Regions from separate parts of the Bradyrhizobium sp. 159 genome, predicted to be linked through region 3. Evidence: riboswitches for the same ligand, from Rfam matches in the RefSeq annotation. Region 3 holds a riboswitch; each other region holds the start of a gene.
What was found. A riboswitch is a leader RNA that binds a small molecule or an ion and turns the genes downstream of it on or off. The one in region 3 is predicted to bind cobalamin.
Positions count from the first base shown of each region.

Region 1: it holds a riboswitch for cobalamin, as region 3 does, so the genes downstream of both, IVA96_RS20320 (TonB-dependent receptor plug domain-containing protein) here and metE (5-methyltetrahydropteroyltriglutamate--homocysteine S-methyltransferase) in region 3, are expected to answer to the same signal.
Region 2: it holds a riboswitch for cobalamin, as region 3 does, so the genes downstream of both, IVA96_RS03375 (DUF1636 domain-containing protein) here and metE (5-methyltetrahydropteroyltriglutamate--homocysteine S-methyltransferase) in region 3, are expected to answer to the same signal.
Region 4: it holds a riboswitch for cobalamin, as region 3 does, so the genes downstream of both, IVA96_RS03310 (energy-coupling factor ABC transporter permease) here and metE (5-methyltetrahydropteroyltriglutamate--homocysteine S-methyltransferase) in region 3, are expected to answer to the same signal.

Region 1 is NZ_JADPKE010000072.1:27,670-33,384, forward strand. Features, by position in the region: gene IVA96_RS20315 (TonB-dependent receptor) at 1-26, opposite strand, end outside; gene IVA96_RS20320 (TonB-dependent receptor plug domain-containing protein) at 152-1,135, opposite strand; cobalamin riboswitch at 1,243-1,438, opposite strand; gene IVA96_RS20325 (GDCCVxC domain-containing (seleno)protein) at 1,786-1,995, shown strand; gene IVA96_RS20330 (hypothetical protein) at 2,618-2,974, shown strand; partial or broken gene ihpA (divalent metal ion exporter subunit IhpA) at 3,028-4,287, shown strand; partial or broken gene ihpB (divalent metal ion exporter adaptor subunit IhpB) at 4,284-5,283, shown strand; partial or broken gene IVA96_RS20345 (CusA/CzcA family heavy metal efflux RND transporter) at 5,276-5,715, shown strand, end outside.
Region 2 is NZ_JADPKE010000018.1:207,829-213,543, reverse strand. Features, by position in the region: gene cobD (threonine-phosphate decarboxylase CobD) at 1-652, shown strand, start outside; gene IVA96_RS03385 (cobyric acid synthase) at 641-2,089, opposite strand; gene cobO (cob(I)yrinic acid a,c-diamide adenosyltransferase) at 2,102-2,737, opposite strand; cobalamin riboswitch at 2,778-2,999, shown strand; gene IVA96_RS03375 (DUF1636 domain-containing protein) at 3,091-3,465, shown strand; gene cobW (cobalamin biosynthesis protein CobW) at 3,462-4,496, shown strand; gene cobN (cobaltochelatase subunit CobN) at 4,496-5,715, shown strand, end outside.
Region 3 is NZ_JADPKE010000081.1:17,963-23,677, reverse strand. Features, by position in the region: gene metE (5-methyltetrahydropteroyltriglutamate--homocysteine S-methyltransferase) at 1-2,068, opposite strand, end outside; cobalamin riboswitch at 2,168-2,368, opposite strand; gene IVA96_RS21650 (hypothetical protein) at 2,545-2,682, opposite strand; gene IVA96_RS21645 (4Fe-4S binding protein) at 3,320-3,523, opposite strand; partial or broken gene IVA96_RS21640 (EAL domain-containing response regulator) at 4,023-5,237, opposite strand.
Region 4 is NZ_JADPKE010000018.1:194,615-200,329, reverse strand. Features, by position in the region: gene IVA96_RS03330 (cobalamin biosynthesis protein) at 1-51, shown strand, start outside; gene cobM (precorrin-4 C(11)-methyltransferase) at 48-830, shown strand; gene IVA96_RS03320 (cobyrinate a,c-diamide synthase) at 830-2,140, shown strand; gene cobA (uroporphyrinogen-III C-methyltransferase) at 2,137-2,868, shown strand; cobalamin riboswitch at 2,914-3,134, shown strand; gene IVA96_RS03310 (energy-coupling factor ABC transporter permease) at 3,171-3,848, shown strand; gene cobF (precorrin-6A synthase (deacetylating)) at 3,894-4,643, shown strand; gene cobT (nicotinate-nucleotide--dimethylbenzimidazole phosphoribosyltransferase) at 4,654-5,706, shown strand; gene IVA96_RS03295 (histidine phosphatase family protein) at 5,713-5,715, opposite strand, start outside.

The DNA of each region.
Region 1 (5,715 bases), on a different contig from region 3:
TAGGCGTAGCTTGGACGTCCTTCCAATGTCGCTTGGAGTTCAGATAGTAAAGCGTGTTCTGAACCGAAATTCCATCGGCCACCTGCCATTCAGTTTTCACCTGGTTCCAGCTATCCTGGTAGCGGATGTGGCTGTCGCTGACGTTGTAATTCTAGAAGCGGAGAGATTCATCGAGCCTGCCGTTGATCAGCGGCGTGCCGAAGTAGCGCGACGGGTTGCGGTCACCGTAGTCCGTGGACAGTGTCCAGGTGACGTCGTCGTTCTGCTTGATCTGGATCACGGCATGAAGCGCGACGTTCGAGGTGTCGTCGCGATCGACCCAGCCATCCGACATGTTGCCGGAGGCGGTGATCCGATAGGCGACGTCCTTGCTGACCGGACCGCCACTGTCCACCGCAATTCGCCGGGTCATGTTGCTGTCCAGCGACATCTCGGCCTGATTGCGAGGGACCCACAATGGCAGTTTTGAAACCACGTTGATGGCGCCGCCGACCGCGCCCGCGCCGTACATCACCGACGCAGGGCCGCGCAGCACCTCGATGCGCTCGGTCGACCAGGTGTCGAACGGAAAGGCCACCGTCCCGGCGCCGATATAGAGCTGGGTGCCGTCATACAGCGTCATGACGGAGCCAAGGCCCGTGAAGCCGCGGGTATTGAACGAGACGCCGCCATTGCCCGGTGCCGGGCTCGCCGTGAAGCCGGTGGCGTTTTGCGTCACCGCGTCGAGGATGTTCTGCTGGCCGCGTTCGGCGATGGTTTCAGCGGAGATCACCTCCACGCTGGCTGGCGTCTGCAGTCGCGTCAGGCCGAGCCGGCTGCCGGCCGTGCTCGCGCCGGTGAGGTTGAGCGTCGGTGCGGCGAAGACAGGACCAGTCGGCGCGGCAACCTGTGTACCGGTATTGACAGCTATGTTGCGCTGCTGGCGCAAACGCGCGGCGCTGGCGGTCGCAGAACTGCGTCGGGTGCTTTGGGCCCTCGGCGACGTTGCCGGCGACTGCACCACAACGGGGTCGAGCGTCTGGACCGTCCTTTCGGACTGTGCCCAGCCGTCGGTCGACAAAACCAGGCAGGAGAATGCAGCTGAGCGCAGAATCGCGCGGCGATACCGCGGCGCGAAGATTGTACGGGAGGTCATCAACAGACTCGCGATAACGTGGCACGTCACCGCGAACGCAGCTTGGCCGCTGCCTCAAGAAGAAGGCAGCCCCAACACCCACCAGGACACCCCGCCCAATGTGCTCGCGTGTGACCACGACTGACGGCAGGTCTCCTGGCTCGCGGGTCGTTACCTCTCGCCGCCTTCCCAGGTCCGCAGGCCCAGTGGCGTTTGGCGAAGGCTCACCGCTTACAGTTGCGGGGGCAGCCACGGCGTTGGGGGATCCCCGCACCGTATTCCCTATTGATCTCCCGAAGGAGAACCGTCGTTGTCACCCTAGTTTTATTTGCAAACGGCTGTCAATTGGATGTTTCGCTGCGGCAGAAGTCAGCGCGTGGCGCCGATCATCAGGCCAAGTCGAGGATTCGACACCGCGGGAGATGGCATGTCAGATCACGCGTCGATCCCTTATGAATTGGTTGCAGCGGTGAGCGTGGTGAGGTCTACTGCTTGCGCACAGGCCGACGAGGTCGCGATCACGACGCACACTACGTTCGACGTCGGTGACAACTCCAATGCCGTTCAAAGCTCCGCACGTATCCTTCGTATCGTTGCCGTTAAGGTGCCCTCCGGGATCAACCAGGCGATGATCGTTGGAAACTGGCTCGCGCGATGCTACGTTAGAGGGCATGCACGTCGAATCCACTCTCATTTGCCCGTCATGCGGCCATCGATCCATTGAGACGATGCCGACCGACGCTTGCCAATTCTTTTACGATTGCCGCGGATGCGGCACCCGGCTGAAGCCTAAATCGGGCAATTGCTGCGTGTTCTGCTCCTATGGCACCGTGCCTTGCCCACCGATCCAAGAGAATGGCAAGGGAGCTTGCTGCGGGTAGTTTGCCGATTTCCTGCGTGTGCCGATGAGTGCACGGGCTTTCGCGCGAGGATAACGCGATCGGCGTTGGGGTCCGGACCTCAATTGCTGCGCCGTCGCTCTTGCCCTAATCACGTGGGAATTCCGCCGCGAGCTCGCGCTAACGGGGCCCATAGAAGTGAACGAACGATGAACGGTACCCCGACAGCTATCGGGATCAGCCAGTACGTGAAATGAGGCAAGTCCTTCCAAAGCGGCAACTGCTTTCCATTGTCGACGTAGAACGATCGGGCGCTGGATCGACCTGAGTGGACCGCCGTCGATTCGAGCGGCGGCCGGGTCAACATCATTTCTTCCGCGGAAGACGTGGCCGACCGCATCGCCGACTTCATCAAGCAGACACGATACACGACAGGAGGGAGCATGCAGCATCGATCCACGCTTCGCGCGAGCCTCTCGGACTATTTGGCACCCTTGCCGTGCGCGAGGCAGCTGGAGCTCAGAGCTGCCGCCTATTCCGTCAAGCGTTCCCTCCCGTGACTTGAGCCCCCGGTTCCCGGATCATAATGATGTAACACTGTTGCGGATCGACACCCCGGCCTAGTGCATGGTACCGGTCATCGCCCGATCGATCGGAACCCCGAGTGACCCTTTCCTTCAGATTTGGCCGTATCCTGCCGCGCTCGCTGCGCGGTGCGATGACCATATTTGTGATCGCGACCTACCTGATCGCCGGCGTGCTTCACGGCGTGTGCGATCTGGATGTCACAAATTCGTCGCCCAATGTTGTCGTCTCCTTCGCCGACAAGGGCATCGGCCATTCCGACAAGGGCGCTTTGGCCGACCATCACTGTCACGGCTGCTTCTCCGTCTCCGTTCCGGCCCCAGTGATTGCAGCGGTAGCCGTGATGCGCCCGATAGAGATGGTACCCACGCTGCAGGTCGTTCGGCGCGGTCTGCCGCCCGGAATCGACCCACCGCCCCCGAAATTCCTGACCTGAAATGACCGCTGGGCGCATCGCGCCCTAGATCCGTCTTTCGTCAGGTTTTCACCATGTTTCCAAAGTGCGTCACGCGTTTCGCGTGCGCGACGGCGTTGCTGGTCAGTCCCTGGTTGCGCGGTGTCGCATTCGCAGACCCTCAACCTCGGAGCGGCGCTGCAGCGCGCGCTCGCGACCAGTCCGCGCCTGACGGCTGCCGAGCGCGACGTCGGGATCGCCGCCGGCCAGCGCATCCAGGCGGGGGCACTGCTCAATCCGGAACTGTCCTACGAACAGGACAATTCTTTCGGATCCGGTATCTACCGCGGCACCAAGTCGGCCGAGACGACGCTGCAGATCAGCCAGCTCTTCGAGCTCTTCGGGAAGCGCGAGGCCCGCATCGCCGCCGGGCAGGCAGGTGTGGAAGGAGCCACGATCGAACGCAAGGCGGTGCGCCTGCAGATCCTTGCCGAGACGGCGATCGCGTTCCTGAACGTGCTCGGGCTGCAGCGGCGCATCCAGATCCTGGACGAGCAGGTCGCCGCGCTCGAGCGTCTGACGCCCTTGCTCCAGCGCAGGGTGGACGCCGGCGCGTCGTCGCCTGCCGAGACGAAGTCGCCGCCGCCCTGGTGAAGGCCGATCGCGAGCGCACCAAAGCCAGCCTGTCCAGCGCCCGTCGCGAGTTAGGGGTGCTCATAGGGGAGACCTCACCGAAGTTCGCCAGCGTCTCCGGACGTCTGGATGCTACCGCTCGGGCGCCGTCGTTCCAGGCAGTGATCGCGGCCATCGACGCGAACCCGCAATTGGTGAGGTGGAATGCAGTCTACGCCCAGCGCAATGCCGAACTTCTTCTGGCGCGGCTGAAGCCTTACCCGGACGTCCGTCTCGCCGCCGGCTGGCGGCATTTCAACGAAACCAACGACGACGCGGTCCGGCTGACCCTGTCGGTCCCGATCCCGGTGTTCGATCAGAACCAAGGCAATATCCTGTCGGCCCAGGAAAGCCTGGCCAAAACGCGAGCCGAGCGCGAGGCGAACCGCAACACCCTCCTAGTCGTCGCGGGGCGGGCCTACGATACCGTGCAGGGCTCGCTGGGGGAGCTCGCTATTCTGCGCGATTCCGGCATTCCCAAGGCCCAAGCTGCCGCCAACGAGATCGAGCAGGGCTACGGCGCCGGACGCTTCTCTCTGCTCGAAGTGCTGGATGCCCAGGCCAACGTCACCCAGGCGCGCCTGCGCGAGCAGGAGGCGTTGCAGAACTACCATGTCGCCGTTGCGACCATCGAAGGGCTCGTCGGCAATCCCTTCGTTCTGGCGCGGGAGAGCGCACGATGAGAACTTCCAGCGCATTCATCCTGGCCGTAGCCGCGGCCGCCGCCGGCGCGTTCGGTTATCGCTGGCTCATGCCGGCCGATGCTCCCGCCGCGACGCAGCATGCCGAAAAGCATGAAGGCGGCGAAGCCAAGGAGGACAAGGGCGGCAACCAGCACGTGGAGAAGGACGAGCACGGCGCCGACCGCATCGTGATCAGCGACGTCAAGCTTGCGGCTGCCGGCGCGACGTTCGCCGAAGCCGGACCGGCTACCCTGACGGACACCCTGTCTTTCAACGGCGTGCTGCGCGCCAACCAGGAGACCGTGGTCCAGGTCACTCCGCGCTTTCCCGGCATCGCGCGCGGCATCAAGAGGCGAATCGGGGACGTGGTCGCCAAGGACGACCTGCTGGCCTCGATCGAAAGCAACCAAAGCCTCACCGTGTACGATCTCAAGGCGCCGATCGCCGGCACCGTGATCGACCGGCAGATTTCGCTCGGCGAATACGTGTCCGAGCAGAAGCCGGCCTTCGTCGTGGCGGACCTTTCAACGATCTGGGTCGATCTTTCGATCTATCGTCAGGATCTCAGGCGCGTCCGGATCGGCGACGAGGTGCTGATCGATCCCGACGACGCCGCAAGCGACATCAAGGGCAAGATCTCCTATCTTGCGCCCGTCGGGGCAAGCGAAACGCAGACGGCCCATCGCGCGGGTGATCTTGCCGAACCCCGACGGACGGCTGCGGCCGGGCCTGTTCGTGACCGCTCGTTTGGTCCTTGCCGAGCGGAAGGTGCCGGTCGCGGTGCAGGCGGGCGCGATCCAAACCTTCGAGAACAAGACGGTCGTGTTCGTGCGGGAAGACGACGACAAGCTCGAAGCACGCCCCGTCGAGCTCGGGGATTCCGACCAGAAGTTCGTGGAAGTCCGTGCAGGCATATCGCCGGGCGAGAAGTATGTCGCCGAAAACTCGTTCGTCGTGAAGGCCGACATGGGCAAGGGAGAGGCAGAGCATGATTGAGCGCCTCATCGAGTTCTCCATCCGCCAGCGCTGGCTGGTGATCCTCTTCGTGCTCGGGCTTCTGACCTTCGGTGGTTGGAACTTCACTCGGCTGCCGATCGACGCCGTGCCTGACATCACGAACGTGCAGGTCCAGATCAACACGCAGGCTCCGGGATATTCGCCGCTGGAAACCGAGCAGCGCATCACGTTTCCGGTGGAGACGGCGATGGGCGGCCTGCCCAAGCTCGAATACACCCGGTCCCTGTCGCGCTACGGCCTGAGCCAGGTCACGGTCGTCTTTCGGGACGGGACCGACATCTACTTCGCCCGCCAGCTCGTCAACGAGCGCATCCAACAGGTGAAGGACCAGCTTCCCGCAGGTGTCGAAGTCGCGATGGGGCCGATCGCCACCGGCCTTGGCGAAATCTACCTCTATACGGTCGAAGCGAA
Region 2 (5,715 bases), on a different contig from region 3:
CCTGTCGGCCGCGGGCTGGGATGTCCTGGAGGTCGGCGAATTTGACGCGTTGGCCGGCGCAGACCTCGCGATCGTCGTCAATCCCAACAATCCCGATGGCCGCCGCCATTCGCCCAAGGACTTGCTGGCACTGCTGCCGCGCGTCGGCCATCTCGTGATCGACGAGAGCTTTGCCGACGCCGTCCCGCAGCTGTCGCTTGCTTCGGAAGTCGATCGGCCGCGGCTGTTGATCCTGCGCTCGTTCGGAAAGTTTTATGGCCTTGCCGGCCTTCGGCTTGGCTTCGCAATTGGCAATGCGGCGGATATCGGCAAGCTTGCGTCGATGTCGGGTCCATGGCCGGTCTCGGGAGCGGCGATCGCGATCGGTTGCCGCGCCTTGCGCGACGATGCCTGGGCTGAGGCTACCTCAGCGCGGCTCGCACGCGACTGTGTTCGGCTCGACGCCATGGCGCAGTCGCAAGGCTGGACGCTTATCGGCGGCACGCCGTTGTTTCGTCTTTACCAGACACCTAACGCGCTGGCCGCGCAGGAAAAGCTCGCGCGCGCCCAGATCTGGTCGCGCGTTTTCGCGCGAGAGCCGGCATGGCTGCGCCTCGGGCTTCCCGGCAGCGAATCCGAATGGACGCGCCTTGCCGAGGTGCTAGCGGGCTAACGCGAGCAGGCCTTCGACGTCGAGATGCCTTTCGATGTGATCGGCGAGGGCATCGAGCGCGCTCTCGATCCTGGCATGATAGGGCTCGTTACCCGCGGGAATATCGAGCTTTGCCAGATATGCCTTGCGGAAATCATCCGACGTGAACAGGCCGTGCAGATAGCTGCCCTGGACGCGGCCATCGCGCGAGATCGCGCCTTCCGGCTTGCCGTTCAGTTTCGCAAATGGCCGCGCGCGATCGGGCCCGTCGGTGTGGCCGATGTGGATCTCGTAGGCCTCGATCGCCTGGTCGGTGGCGGCGTGCAAGGCGGAGACGCGTGTCAGCGTCTTCTGCGGCCTCATCACCGTTGTCACGTCGAGCAGCCCGAGACCCGGCGTGTCGCCCGCAGGTCCCTCGATGCCGTCAGGGTCGGCAACGCTGTGTCCGAGCATTTGATAGCCGCCGCAGAGCCCGAGCACATGGCCGCCCCGGCGGTGATGCGCCACGAGATCAATGTCCCAGCCCTGTGCTCGCAGGAAGGCGAGATCGCCACGAGTGGATTTTGAACCGGGGATGATGACCAGCCTCACATCGCCGGGGATTGCTTCGCCCGGACGCACCATGACGAGATCGACGCCGGGTTCGAGCTTGAGCGGATCGAGATCGTCGAAATTGGCGATCCGCGACAGGGCGAGGCAGGCGATCTTGCATTGGCCCGGCTTGCGCGCGTCGCGCAGGCCCAGCGCGTCCTCGGCCGGCAGCTCGCCGGCGCGCGCGAACCAGGGCAGCACGCCAAAGCCGCGCCATGCGGTTTTCGCTTCGATCAGCCGGTAGCCGTCATCGAACAGCGTGGGGTCGCCGCGGAACTTGTTGATGACGAAGCCCTGGATCATCGCGGCATCGTCAGGGTCGATGACCGTCCTGATGCCGACAAGCTGGGCGATGACGCCGCCGCGGTCGATGTCGCCGACCAGCACGACCGGCACGTTGGCCTTGCGCGCAAAGCCCATATTGGCGATGTCGGCCTTTCGCAAATTCACCTCGGCCGGGCTGCCCGCGCCTTCGACCAGCACCAGATCGGCGCGCGTCTTCAAGCGCGCGAAACTCTCCAGCACGGCGCCCATCAGCGAGGGCTTCATCGCCGCATAATCGCGCGCACGCACCGTTGCGATGCGCTTGCCATGGACGATGACCTGCGCGCCGACATCGGTCTCCGGCTTGAGCAGCACCGGGTTCATGTCGGTGTGCGGCTCGACGCGAGCGGCGAGCGCCTGAAGCGCCTGGGCGCGGCCGATCTCGCCGCCGTCGACGGTGACGGCGGCATTGTTCGACATGTTCTGCGGCTTAAAAGGGAGCACGCGCAGGCCGCGCCGCATGAAGGCGCGCGCAAGGCCCGCGACGATGAGCGACTTGCCCACGTCCGAGCCGGCCCCCTGGATCATCAGCGCGCGCGCCATGGCGAGATCGTATCAGAACTCGACGCCGGCTTGCGCCTTGATGCCGGACCGGAAGGGATGCTTGACCAGCGTCATCTCGGTAACGAGATCGGCGATCTCGATCAATTCGTCCTTTGCGTTGCGCCCGGTGAGCACGACATGCGTCATCGGCGGCTTTTGCGTCGTCAGGAATTCGACCACCTCGGCGATGTCGAGATAGTCATAGCGCAGCGCGATGTTGATCTCGTCGAGCACGACCATGCGCAAGGCAGGATCGCGAATCAGCTCCTTGGCCTTGTCCCAGCCGGCGCGCGCGGCGGCGATGTCGCGGGCGCGGTCCTGCGTCTCCCAGGTGAAACCTTCGCCCATGGCGTGGAATTGGCAGAGGTCGCCGAAATGGCCAGTGAGCAGGCGGCGCTCGCCGGTGTCCCAGGCGCCCTTGATGAACTGCACCACCGCGCAGGGCAAGCCATGGGCGACGCAGCGGACGATCATGCCGAAGGCCGAGGACGACTTGCCTTTGCCGGCGCCGGTGTGGACGATAACGAGGCCTTTTTCGCCGCTCTTGGTCGCCATGATCTCGTCGCGGGCGGCCTTCTTCTTTGCCATTTTCGCGGCGTGGCGGGCGTCGGTTTCCTCGCCCGTTTGGATATCCGGTTCAGGCGTCATCGTATCCGGTCCTTCGGCTTGACAAGTGGCGGCCACCGGCAAATGGTGGGTCTGCGCTGGTTCCTGTCCTATGACAGGCGAAGAGGGAATGCGATAGGGTCCGAATTGGCAAGATTTGGGTCCAAAATGCAGCCGCCCCCGCGACCGTGACCGGAGAGATGCCCGAAGCCACTGACCCCTAACGGGATCGGGAAGGCGGGGATCGAAGGGCAAAAGCCCTGCTCCGCAAGCCGGGAGACCTGCCAGCGCGGACGATTTTGGACCGGCGGACGGGGTGTTCCGCGACGGGGAAACGGGCCTCTCACAATGGTCCGTGCGCCTCTTCGCCTCCCGCTGTTATTCTGGAAGAGGCGATGACGGTCACACTTCACGTCTGCATTACCTGCCGTGCCGGCGAGACGCTTGGCGAAGGCGACGTCACGCCGGGCAAGCGGTTGCATGGCGCGATCCTGGACGCCGGCGTGCCCGACGGCGTCAATGTGGTTCCGGTCGAATGCCTCTCTGCCTGTAGCCAGGGCTGCTCGGTCGCGCTGAGTGCGCCGGGTCGCTGGTCCTATGTCTATGGCCGCCTGTCGGAGACGAATGCGCGCGACGTGGTCGCGGGCGCTGCGGCGTATGCGGCCGCGCCCGACGGCCTCGTGCCCTGGCGCAGCCGTCCCGAAATCTTCCGCAAGCAGTCGCTTGCCCGCATTCCCCCCCTTGCCGTCGTGCCGGAGGCCGCCGAATGAATTCGCTCGCAAAAGTCCCGGTCACTGTGATCACCGGTTTTCTCGGCTCCGGCAAGACGACGCTGATCCAGCATCTGCTCGCCAATGCCGGCGGCAAGAAGCTCGCCGTGCTCGTCAACGAGTTCGGCAGCGAGGGCGTCGACGGCGAGATTTTGAAGTCGTGCGCTGCTGCCAATTGCCCGGAGGAGAACATCATCGAGCTCGCCAATGGCTGCATCTGCTGCACCGTCGCTGACGATTTCATTCCGGCCATGGAGCAATTGCTGGCACGCCCCGTGAAGCCCGATCACATCCTGATCGAGACCTCGGGCCTGGCGTTGCCAAAACCGCTGCTGAAGGCCTTTGACTGGCCGGAGATCCGCTCGCGCATCACTGTCGATGGCGTGATTGCGCTGGCCGATGCAGAGGCTGTCGCTGCTGGCCGCTTCGCGCCGGACCCGATTGCAGTCGAAGCGCAGCGCGCGGCGGACGACAATCTCGACCACGAGACGCCGCTGTCGGAAGTGTTCGAGGACCAGATCGCCTGCGCCGACATCGTGCTGCTGACCAAGGCCGATCTTGCCGGCAGCTCAGGGATAGAAGCCGCCAAGGCGGCGATCACCGCCGAGATGCCGCGCCGCGTGCCGATGCTTCCCATCACCGACGGCGCGATCGATGCGCGCGTCATCCTCGGTCTCGGCGCCGCCGCCGAGAGCGATCTTGCCGCGCGTCCCTCGCATCACGACGGCGAGGAGGAGCATGAGCATGACGATTTTGCCTCCGTCGTGATCGACCTGCCGGAAGTTGCCGATATCGATGCGCTGGTCGCCTCCGTTCAGCGCCTAGCGCGCGAGCAGAACGTGCTGCGCGTCAAAGGCTATATCGCAATCGCGGGCAAGCCGATGCGCCTCTTGCTGCAGGCGGTCGGCGAGCGTGTGCGCCACCAGTTCGACAAGCCCTGGGGCGCAGGTGTCAGGCAATCGAAACTCGTCGTGATTGGCGAGCACGGCGATATTGACGAGGCCGCGATCAGGTCAGGGCTAGCAACCTGATGCACGTCGTTTTCCGCGAGAGCCGCGGTCTTGAGGAGACCGCGACGCCAAGGGACATCGGCCAGGACCCGGCCGATCTCGTGGTGCTCTCATATTCGGATTCCGATCTTGCCGCGTTTGCGGCCGGCTGGCGGCGCGGCCGTACCAGCCTGCCGTCGCTGCGGCTCGCAAATCTTGCGGAACTGCGTCATCCGCTCTCGGTCGACACCTATATCGAGCGCACGCTCTCCCATGCGCGTGGCATTCTGGTACGTCTGATCGGCGGTGAATCCTATTGGCCGTATGGTCTCGCGACGCTCCAGCAACTTGCTAAGGACCGCAACATCGTGCTGGCCGTGCTGCCGGCCGACGGCCGTGACGATACGCGGCTCGACGCGTATTCGACCTTGCCGGTCTCGACCCTGCGCCGGCTCAAGGTGCTCTGTGACACCGGCGGCCCGGTCGCGGCCCAAGCCGCGATCGCGCAGCTCGCGCTGGCCTCGGGCCTCTATGCCGGGCCAGTCGTCGGCGAAATGAATGTGCCCGAGACGGGATTTTATGATCCCGCGCGCGGCGTCATTGCTGCGCCGACGGGCGGCGAGGGGAAGCCGCACGCGCTGGTGACGTTCTATCGCTCCTATCTCACCGCTGCGGACACCGGGCCGGTCGATGCCTTGATCGCCGCGCTGCGCGAGAAGGGTTTTGGTGCCTATGGTGTCTTCGTCACCTCGCTGAAAGCCGCGGCCGTCGCCGATTGGCTGCGCGCGCATCTCGCGCGAGATCCTCCTACGGCGATCGTCAATGCGACGGCGTTCTCGGCCGTAGGCGACGATGGCACGACGCCGTTTGACGTAGCCCCGTGTCCGGTGTTCCAGGTTGCGCTCTCGACGGCACGGCGCGAGGATTGGGCTACCTCGCTGCGCGGCCTCTCGCCGGGCGACCTCGCGATGCATGTGGTGCTGCCCGAGGTCGATGGCCGCTTGTTCGCGGGCGTGGTGAGCTTCAAATCCGCTGCGGAGCGCGATCCCGATCTGCAGTTCTCCCATCTTGCGCATCGCGCTGACGAGGAGCGGGTGAAGGCCGTCGCCGCACGGGTTGCGGCCTGGCGGCGGCTCGCCGAGACGCCGGCCGCCAAGAAGCGTCTGGCGATCGTGCTTTCGAACTACCCGGGCCGTCCACACCAGATCGCGCATGCGGTTGGCCTCGATGCGCTGGCGTCCGTCGAGGTCTTGCTGTCCGA
Region 3 (5,715 bases):
ATTCCATCTTAGAACGGGACGTCTCGATTGAAATGACGTCAGCATCCATTGCTGCGATCGCATCGATGATTTCGTTGAACTCGGAATAGCACATGTGGGTATGGATCTGAGTTCCGTCGGCGACAGAGGACGAGCAAACGCGGAAGCTGTCCACTGCCCAATCGAGATAGTTCCTCCACTGCGATTTGCGTAGCGGCAATCCCTCGCGCAACGCAGCCTCGTCGATCTGGATCATGGTCGCTCCAGCCGCCTCAAGATCGATCACCTCATCTCGGATCGCAAGAGCGATCTGACGGCATGTCTCGCTCCGCGAGATGTCGTCGCGGACAAACGACCAGTTCAGGATCGTCACCGGTCCGGTCAGCATAGCCTTGACGGGTTTCTTAGTCAGAGACTGCGCGAAGCGCCACCATTCAACGGTCATCGGCTTCGGCCGGGAGACATCTCCGAACAGGATAGGCGGACGAACGTACCGCGACCCATAAGACTGAACCCAGCCGTGCTTGGTGAAAGCGAATCCCAACAGCTGCTCGGCAAAGTATTGAACCATGTCATTGCGCTCGAACTCACCGTGTACGAGCACGTCCAGGCCGATATCTTCCTGCCACTGCACGGTACGGGCTGTCTCCGCTTTCAGAAGCTGCTCGTACTGCGCGTCATTCAGCGCTCCCCGCGCATGAGCCGCACGCGCATTCCGGACGTCGACCGTTTGCGGGAAGGACCCGATGGTTGTCGTTGGAAACATCGGCAATGCGAACGCGACCCGCTGGACGTCGGCACGCTGGGTGAACGCATTGCGACGGCGACGCATGCTATCGTCGATCGCGGCCATTCGTCCGGCGACATTCGCATTGTGGATCTCGGGCGATGTTTCGCGGGTCACGGCTGCGTCCTCGGAAAGCGCAAGTTCATCGGCCACCTCGGCAGCATGGCCGGCCAGCGCTTTGCCCAATATCGAAAGTTCCTTGAACTTCTGAACTGAGAACGCCAGCCACGTCTTCAGATTGGGATCGAGATCGGTCTCTAGCTCAATGTCGATCGGAACATGAAGCAGCGAGCAGGAAGGAGCAATCTGAACACGGTCCCTGCCCAGCTTTTTGACCAAAGGGGCAAGTTGGTCGAGCAGCGCCGCAAGATTGGAGCGCCAGACGTTGCGACCATCAACCACGCCTAGCGAGACCACGAGATCTCTGCGGGCTGTGGCGACAATTGCGTCCAACTGGTCGGGTGCCCGAACCAGATCGACATGAAGCCCGGCAACGGGCAAGGCAAGGGCTGTTTCAAGATTGTCGCCGATAGCGCCGAAATAAGTGGCCAGCATGATTTTAAGGGCCGGCACAACCTTTGCGAAATGAGCATAGGCCCGGCGGACAGCCGCCCGCGACGCTTCGTCGATGTCCATCACCAGGCATGGCTCGTCGAGCTGAACCCATTCAGCACCGCACGAGGCTAGTTCGCGGAGCACATCGACATAGACTGGGAGGAGCCTATCAAGCAGCGACAGCGGATTGAATGCGGGATTTGCGCTTTTGCCGAGCTTCAGGAAAGTGACTGGGCCAACTAGGACGGGGCGCGTTTGGTAGCCGAGGCTTTTTGCCTCCTCATATTCCTCGATCGGCTTTCGAGAGGAATACTTAAAGATCTGATCCTGGTGAAATTCCGGCACCATGTAGTGGTAGTTGGTATCGAACCACTTCGTCATTTCCTGTGCGGCTACGCCTGGCCCATGCTGAGTGTGATCACCGTCCTGAGCGCCACGTGCCATGGCGAAGTAGGTCTTGAGCGACACAGCACCTTCGGTCCAGCCGTAGACGTCGGGAATGGCTCCGACCATTACGCTGGTATCGAGCACCTGATCGTAGAGCGAGAAGTCATTCGAAGGAATGACCGTCACACCGCAGGATTTCTGCCGTGCCCAATTAGCGGCACGAAGTCCACTCCCCGCCTCGAGGAGCTCGGCTTCGCTGGAGTTTCCCGCCCAGTAGCTCTCGAGCGCGAACTTGAGTTCGCGTCGTGGGCCGATGCGTGACGTCCCCAATGTGGCAACGGGAAGCGAAAGAATAGACATAGATCAGACCCCATAATTGGGGCAAAGGCCATGGCGGACGCATGCAGCGAATATCGCGTGAGCGACAGCTGCTTGGCGCACACCGGGACACCCCGCCCGTGGACGATATATTGTCGAGGCAGGTCTCCTGGCTCGCGGGTCGTCGCTGCTGTCCGGCCTTCCCGAAGCCGCATGGCTTCAGTGACTTCGTTGGACAGCGGCTCGCCGCTTACAGTTGCGGGGGCAGCGCCGGCATTGCACCGGCTTCCCTCTTAGCTCCGGATCAAACGAAATCCGAAGACCACGACGGCTGGCATTAGACGCACGAGGATCGATCCGTCAACCTACTAAGTGTTGCCGCGATATTGCCCAAGCGATTGCCAGCTGTACCAGTTAGGGCACAACGGTCTTACTCCCGGCCTGGTAAAAACGCGTGGATCTGTGAAGCCTCCGCTTATGAATGCGTCCGCTCAACACCCTCTTGGCGTAGTCGTGAGCTAACGCGAGCAGAACGAACGCGCTGGGCGCTTCGACATCTGCGTGATCGCGACAAGCCTGGTCTTTTCCGTCAGCAGCTTCTCGAACTCGCCCGTGAGGAAGTTGCGATCATGCTCGGCCGACATCCGCTTGAACACAGCGCCATGAGGCTCCTTAGGGTTGCCAAGGCCGGGATTGCTCCAGGATCGCACGGATGATCAGGTCGGACTGCCTGTGTTCGGCGGACCCCGCGACGAGCCGCGAGCTCGATCGCCTCCGTGGCGTTGGTCAAGATGATCTCCTCGGTGCGCCAAGCACTTACGTGCTGAGCGACTTTGGCGCGCCTTCGTTGTTTCCGTCGCCGCTGGCGAGTAGTGCAGCCTGGACGTTGGCCTGCGCGACATCGCAGGAACAGTTCCGGACCTCAGGATGCACGCTGACTTGCGAAACTGGAGTAAGCGGCGAGAGCGCGGGCGGCGGGGATCCTGCTATGACCCTAGGCTCATGCACGCGTGCATGGTGACCACGGCCAAGCGGATGCCGAGCTTCTCGCACGTCTTCAGGATCTCCGGACCGATCTCGTCGCATCGAGACCGTCTCTTCGGCTTCGAAGTGACGTCGCTTTAGATATCCTGCAGAGCCCTTCGAGGGCTTCTCGGAGTCGATCGGCGCCTTAAGGTCATAACGATGTTGATCGACCTCGATCCGCCCCACGCGGTCGGCGGCCTCCACAAGCGCGACATCTACTACTTCGTTAGCGAAATCGAGCGGTGAAGCCTTCTGGACGCGGGCTGCTTATGCTGTCTTAGACGGGACACAGGTGTCAGGCACCGGACAGACCACCGCACATTGCGGCGTGTCGGAATGGCCCTCGCACTCCGTGCACTTTTTGACATCGATAACGTAAATGTCGCGCTTGAGGCTGATCGCCGCGTTGGGACACTCGAACTCACATGCCCCACAAACGGTGCATTGCGAAGCGACGATCTTGTAAGCCATGCCTTCCGACTCCTTAGGCGAGCGATGCCATTGGCGATCCCTTTCAAATGCCGTGCCAAGGACAGACGCGCTAAATGATGGGCAATTTGCCCCAAGGTGCTGTCCCGGGTCTGAGACCATGCTACATCTGCGACAGCAACGGGCCACTCAATTTCAAGCTATGCGAGCCCTCAGGCCCTACTCCGAGAGCCAGTGGCGACTCGACCGCTGGGAGCTTCCGTCGTTTGTCTGGCATGGCAGCGCGGGGCCAAGCGACGCTCGACGATTCCGAAACCGGCGGCGCGACTAAAAGCCGCGAGCCGACGCACGTCTACGCCGGATCTCGGCAAACCTCCGGTCACACACCCTGACTGGAGGTTTTGTGCAAGCCTCGCTCACGGCTGCAACGTTAACTCCGCTTTAATTGCAGTCAGCCGCATGCCTGGTGCCGAGTAGGCATGGCGGCGCGGGCGAGCGCTGGTACGCTTTGCCTGGCTCTGCTCAGCCACTCCTCATGCAACTATTTTGGACGAAGTGGAACAGGGCTGAAAGATGACTGTGCAAATTGCTTCAGCGGCATGGCCTTTCCGAACAGATGGCCCTGCGCAAGGTCGAAGCCGAGTTCGGTCACAGCGATCAGGTCGGCGTGGCTCTCCACACCTGCGGCGACGGTGCGCACGCTGTACTCTTTGGCTAGATCGACGATATGGCGGCACACCGTTCGCTTCAGGGGTCCATTTCCGCAACCGGCGACGTACTGCCGGTCCACTTTTAATTTCATGAACGGGAATTTTTCCATCCCCATCAGCTGCGGCCAATTGGCGCCGACATTGTCGATTGCAAGGCCAATGTTGTGAAAGCGAACCTCACGCGCGACCTCAATCAGGAGATCTAGGTTCTGGATCGCTTCCTCGCTATCGATTTCAATCGTCAAGCCGCCGAAAGCGGGGTGCGACGGCATGCGCTGACAGAGATCGCGTACCGCTTGCGGGTCAATCAGGAATGCTGCCGGGAGATTGATGGAGAGATCGATCGAAGTTTGCTGCTCCAGAAGATACTGCCAATCCTTGATCGCGCGGTCGATCACGAACTGCGACAACTCCCTAAAATGCGGATCGTGAGCCTCCGCGATGAAATAGGCCGGTGGAACAACGCCTCAGGTCGGGTGCCGCATTCGCACAAGCGCCTCGGCGCCGCGGCGGCTGAGGGTACACGCGTCAAACTTCGGCTCATACCAGAGCTCAAGCCAGCCAGCGTGTAAGGCTTCCCCGACATGGACCGCGGGACGGGGCGCCGGCTCTCTGGGCAAGAGCATGGCGACCCGATCGCGCAGCGTCTCGGCTGCAAACGGCGTCCTCAGCGGCGGCAGCATATCAAGTCCATATTCGCCCCCGACCTGCTGCACTGCCGTCATGATGATCGACTCGCGGGCGCCGAACGCCAGCACTCCGCCTGCAAATCCTTCGCGTACGAGTATCTCGAGCAATCGTCCAGGCTCGATGCGATCCGAGCCAATGCCGAGCAGGATCAGATCAGGGAAGTCCGTGCCGAGTACGTGCGACAGCTCGTCAGCAGTCCCGCATTCGCTGATAACAAACCCCATATCCTCCAGCACATCCCGAAGAAAGGCGCGCAGATGCCGCTTGCCGACGGCCACGCACGCTCGCGGCCGCACCTTACGCTGTCCGAAGATTACAGGTTTTCCTCCGACTAGTTCGGCCTGCCCATGCTCCATTGCAACCACTCCCGTTCCGTGACGGTCCCTTAAACGAGGAGGGAAGGTAAACAAGCTGTGCTTGCCATTATCTTTCGATTCTTCGAGGTAAGCTTAAGATAGTGCATTAGCGTGCAAAATCTTTCGCGATGTTGTTCAGACGATTTTGTCGGGCGCACGCGTATGATACCTCTCCCGCCTCGCGCAACTTTGTACGAGTGACGCACACGAGTGTGGGGAATCTCACCTTCGGACGCGCCGAGCTGATGCGCCCTATGGCACGGCAATTACCATGCCGCAAGATCTACTGAATCGAGTCGCGCGTGAGTGATGATCGGAAATCACTCTTACGAAATGTTTGATCTTCATGGCCCGCCTGCCCACGCGCGAATGTGCCGTCTCGTGGACTTCCTTTCCAATCGAAGGAAGTCCATCATGAGTTCGCAGCAGGTCAAGCCGCAGTCGATTCTGAGAACGGCAACAGCTTGCACTTACCTCA
Region 4 (5,715 bases), on a different contig from region 3:
TCGCAGGATCGCACCGCGACCGCCGCGATTGCGGAAGGAGACGGCTTATGACCGTGCATTTCATCGGGGCCGGCCCGGGCGCGCCCGATTTGCTGACGTTGCGCGGCCGCGACCTGATCGCCGCCTCTCCGCTGTGTCTCTATGCCGGCTCGCTTGTGCCGGAGGGTGTGCTGGCGCATTGCCCGCCGGGCGCGCGGATCGTCAACACCGCGCCGCTGTCGCTCGACGAGATCATCGCCGAGATCGCCGCCGCGCATGCGGGCGGCAAAGACGTCGCCCGTCTGCATTCCGGCGATCTCTCGATCTGGTCGGCGATGGGCGAGCAGCTCCGCCGCCTGCGCGCGCTCGGCATCCCCTATTCGGTCACGCCGGGCGTGCCGTCCTTCTCGGCTGCTGCCGCTGCGCTGGAGGCCGAGCTGACGCTACCGGGCCTTGCCCAGACCGTGGTGCTGACGCGCACGCCGGGCCGGGCCAGCGCCATGCCCGAGGGCGAGAAGCTTGCCGCATTCGCCGCGACCGGCGCGGTGCTCGCGATCCACCTGTCGATCCACCTGCTCGACAAGCTCATCGCCGAGCTGACGCCGCATTACGGCGCAGACTGCCCGGTCGCGATCGTCTGGCGCGCGAGCTGGCCGGACCAGCGCATCGTGCGCGCCACACTGGCAACGCTCGATGCGGCTGTAGGCAGCGAGATGGAGCGCACCGGGCTGGTCCTGGTCGGCAGGACGCTGAATGCCACGGATTTTGACGAGAGCCGCCTCTATGCCGCCGACTATGATCGCCGCTATCGGCCGGTTGGCGCCGAGCCCCGCTTCCCGGAGGCGCCCTGATGGCGGCAGGTCTCGTCATCTCCGCACCGGCCTCAGGCGTCGGCAAGACCACGCTGACGCTGGCGCTCGCCCGCGCTTGGCGCAATCGCGGCTTGAACGTGCAGTGCTTCAAGAGCGGGCCCGACTATATCGATCCCGCCTTTCACGCTGCGGCGACGGGACGGGCCTCCGTCAATATCGATAGCTGGGCAATGGATCGCGGGGCGATCGCGCATCTCGTCAGCCGCGGCGCGGATGCCGACGTCGTGCTCGCGGAGGGCTCGATGGGCCTGTTCGACGGCGTCGCCGCGCGCGGCGTCTCCGGCACCGGCGCCACCGCAGACATCGCCGAGATGCTGGGCTGGCCCGTGCTGCTGGTGATCGATCCCTCTGGCCAAGCGCAGACCGCGGCAGCGATTGCCGCGGGCCTTCGCGACTACCGCCCTGGCGTGCGCCTTGCCGGCGTCGTGCTCAATCGTGTCGCCAGCCCACGCCACGAAGATCTCGTGCGTCGCGCGCTGAGAGACGCCGGCATCGCCGTGTTCGGCGTATTGCCACGCCATGCCGAGATTAGCCTGCCAAAGCGGCATCTCGGCCTGGTGCAGGCCGAGGAGCAGACCGGGATCGGCAAGCTGATCGACGAGGCCGCGCGCTTCGTTGCCGAGCATGTCGATCTCGATGCGGTGCTGCGGGCGGCCGCCAATTGGTCGCCGCAGGCAGCGAGCAATGATTTGAACGTCACGCCGCCCGGGCAGCGCATTGCGCTCGCCCGCGATGCGGCGTTCTCCTTCGTCTATCCGCACATGCTGGAGGCCTGGCGCGCGGCCGGCGCCGAGATCGTGCCGTTCTCGCCGCTGGCCGACGAATCGCCCGACGCGAGCGCCGATGTCTGCTGGCTGCCCGGCGGCTATCCCGAGCTTCATGCCGGCAAGATCGCGGCCAACGCACGCTTTCGCAGCGGCGTGCGGTCCTTCGCCGAGACACGGCCGGTCCACGGCGAATGCGGAGGCTATATGGTGCTAGGAACTGCTTTGACCGATGCCGATGGCGTGCGCCATGAGATGGCGGGGCTGCTCGGCCTGGAGACCAGCTTTGCCAAGCGCCGCATGCATCTGGGCTATCGTCTCGCCGAACTGGACACGCCGATGCCGGGGCACCGGGCAGGCGCACGCCTGCGCGGCCACGAGTTCCATTATTCGACGATCATCGCCCAGCCCGACACGCCGCTGGCCGTGGTCCACGATGCAACCGGCGCGGTCATTGCCGAGACCGGCTCGCGGCGGGGCCAAGCCACCGGCACGTTCTTCCATCTGATTGCGGAGGACCGGTGAGCGGTTTTGTCAGTTTCGTCTCCGCCGGCCCCGGCGACCCAGAACTCCTCACGGTGAAGGGGACTGCACGGCTGCGCGAGGCCGACGTCGTGCTCTATGATGATCTTGCCTCCGGCGCGATCCTCGATCTCGCCCGTCCCGGCGCCAATCTCGTCGCGGTGGGCAAACGGGCAGGGCGGCCCTCCACCAAGCAGCACCACGTCAACCGCCTTTTGGTTGACTACGCCGCAACTGGCGCGCGCGTGGTGCGGCTGAAGTCTGGCGACGCCGGCATTTTCGGCCGGCTCGAGGAGGAGCTCGAGACGCTGCGCGAGGCCGGCATCGGCTACGAGATCATTCCCGGCGTCACATCCGCCTGCGTCGCCGCCGCGCAAGCCGGCATCCCCCTGACCCGGCGCCACACCTCGCGGCGGGTGCAGTTCGTGACCGGGGCTGACGTCACCGGCGAACTGCCGCAAAACCTGAATTGGGTGGCGCTGGCAGATCCGGAGGCAACCACCGTGGTTTATATGGGCCGGCGCACCTTTCCGGCCCTTGCCGCAAAATTGATCGAGCATGGCCTGGCCGCAAATACGCCGGCGCTGTTTGCGGAATCTCTTGGCCGTTCCGACGAGCGGCTGGTCCGCACCACCATTGTCGAGCTTGCCGAGCAGCTTGCGCGCGGCGGCGCCGCTTCCACCGCCGCCGTCATCCTGTTCGGGGCGCTGGCAGGAGACGATCTGTCATGATGGCCGCGGCCGCCGTTCGCCCCTTGACGCCCGGCTCGCGAAAGGGGCACACAGGAGAGGCATGGTGCTCGACGCGGCGCAAAGCGCCGGAGCATAATCGGGAATGGGGGCGGGCGGACCCAGTTGCGGCGCCCAAATCCCCAGCCGCCCCCGCGACTGTAAGCGGTGAGGGGCTCCGATCAGCCACTGGGCCGCAAGGCTCGGGAAGGCCGGAGAACCCCAGTGAACCGCGAGCCAGGAGACCGGCCCTGCACGTTTTGAGGCCAAGGCCGTCGGGTGTGACGGCAGGAAGGATCTGAGCCATGCATATCGAACCCGGAATCGTGACGGGCGCCAAGCTCGTGTTGAGTTACGCAACCGGCATCGCCGCAGGCGGCGTTGCCTTGAAGCTCGCGGTCGACACCGTGCGCGAGCAGGGCATCGGCTCGTTCGCGACGCGCACGCTCGCCACCACCGGCCTCGTCTTCAGCTTCTTCCAGGTGCTGCCGCACTTCCCCGTCGGCGTCTCCGAGGTGCACTTCATCCTCGGCTCGACGCTGTTCCTGCTGTTCGGTGCTGCGCCCGCCGCCTTCGGCCTTGCGTTCGGCCTGCTGCTCCAGGGCGTCTTCTTCGTGCCGACCGACCTGCCGCAATACGGCATGAACATCACCACGCTCCTGGTGCCGCTGTTCGCGATTCAGGCGTTGGCCACGCGGATCATTCCGCGCAACACGGCTTACGTCGATCTGCAATACCGTCAGGCGCTGGCGCTCTCGACCGCCTATCAGTCCGGCATCGTCGCCTGGGTGGCGTTCTGGGCGCTCTATGGCTCCGGCTTCGGCGCGACCAACCTCGCCAACATCGCGGCGTTTGCGGCATCCTATGCGCTGGTCATCGTGATCGAGCCGCTCGCCGATCTCGCGGTGCTGGCGCTGGCGAAGTCGCTGCGCGGTGTCACTGCGCCCGGCCTCGTCACGCCGCGCCTGCATAACGGCGCTTGAGAGACAAGCGAAGGGCGGCCGGTGCGGCCGCCCTTCGCGCTCGCGATGCTCACGCTTTCCCTGATAGGCATCGGTTGCGGCGATCCCGGGCAGCTCACGCGCGCCGCGGCCCGTGCCATCAACGCTGCCGACATCGTCCTGATCCCGCGCAAGGGGCCGGCGAAATCCGATCTGGCGGATCTCAGGCGGACGATCTGCGCGGACGTGCTCACCAGCGCGAGCACGCGCATCGCCGAGTTCGACTTGCCAGTGCGGGACACGACTGAGGCGGACTACCAAAAGGGCGTGGACGATTGGCACGATGCGGTGGCGGCAACCTGGTCGCAAACCATCGCAAATCATCTCGACGGCGAGGGCAAGGTCGCGCTGCTGATCTGGGGCGATCCTTCGCTGTACGATTCCTCGCTCCGCATTGCGCGGCGGCTCGATCCGTTACCGACGATCGAGGTCGTGCCCGGCATTACTTCGATCCAGGCGCTGTGCGCCGCGCATGCGCTGCCGCTCAACGACATCGGTGAGCCATTCCTGGTCACGACGGGGCGGCGCTTGCGCGAAGGCGGCTGGCCACAAGGAGTCGATACCATCGCGGTGATGCTCGACGGCGGCACGGCGTTCGAGTCGCTCGCTCCGGAAAGTCTGCAGATCTGGTGGGGTGCCTATCTCGGCATGCCCAACCAGATCGTCATGTCCGGCGCGTTGGCCGAAGTCGGCCCGCGCATCGTCGCACTTCGGCAGGAAGCGCGCGAGCGGCATGGCTGGATCATGGACAGCTACATTCTCAAGCGCACGCGTTAAGCGAGGCTGCATGCTCCCCGAATGGGTCTACCAAGAGTGTCCCGAAATCTCCGCGATGCACCGCGAGGCAGCGATCGCGCGGCAGACGCAGTTGACAAAACCGACCGGCGCGCTCGGCCGGCTTGAGCAACTGGCGATCGAGCTTGCGGGCCTGCAAGCGACGGAATCTCCTCGCGCCGCGCGCGTGCCGATCATCGTCTTCGCCGGCGATCACGGCATCGTTGCGCAGGGTGTGTCGGCCTATCCTCAAGCTGTGACCATCGCAATGATGGCGAATTTTGCGTCCGGTGGCGCCGCGATCTCAGTGCTGGCGCGTGAGCTTGGCTCCAGCCTGGAGGTGGTCGACGCCGGCACGCTGGCGCAGGAACAGATGGCGGGCGTCGTCACCGACAAGCCGCGGAGCGGCACGCGCGATTTCAGCGAGGAAGCTGCACTTGAGCCGGCGGAACTGGCATTCGCCTTCGCGGCCGGCCAGCGCGCGGTTGCGCGCGCGGAAGTCGGCCGGCCTGATCTGGTGATCTTCGGCGAGATGGGCATTGGCAACACCACGGTCTCGGCGGCCATTGCGGCGAGTCTGCTCGGCATCAGCGCCGAGGAAATCGCGGGCAGCGGCACCGGAATCGACGCGGCCGGCCGCGCGCACAAGGCGCGGGTGATCGATGCCGCGATTGCGCGCCACGGTATTGCGGGGGCTTCGCCCGAACACATCTTGTGTGCCGTCGGCGGTCTCGAGATCGCGGCGATCTGCGGCGCTATCATCGCGGCGGCGCAACGCCGCCTTCCCGTATTGATCGACGGATTCATCGTGTCGGTCGCGGCGCTGGTGGCGGTGCAGATCAACCCATCGTGCCGGCCGTTCCTGCTGCCGTCGCATCAATCGGCGGAGCAGGGGCATCGGCTGGTGCTGCGTGCGCTGAACGTGCAGCCGCTGATCAGCCTCGATCTCCGGCTCGGTGAGGGCTCCGGCGCTGCGATCGCGTTGCCGCTGGTGCGGTCGGCTTGCGCGCTCCACAACGGGATGGCGACTTTTGCGCAAGCCAATGTGCCGGATCGCCCGGCCTGATCGGGCTCA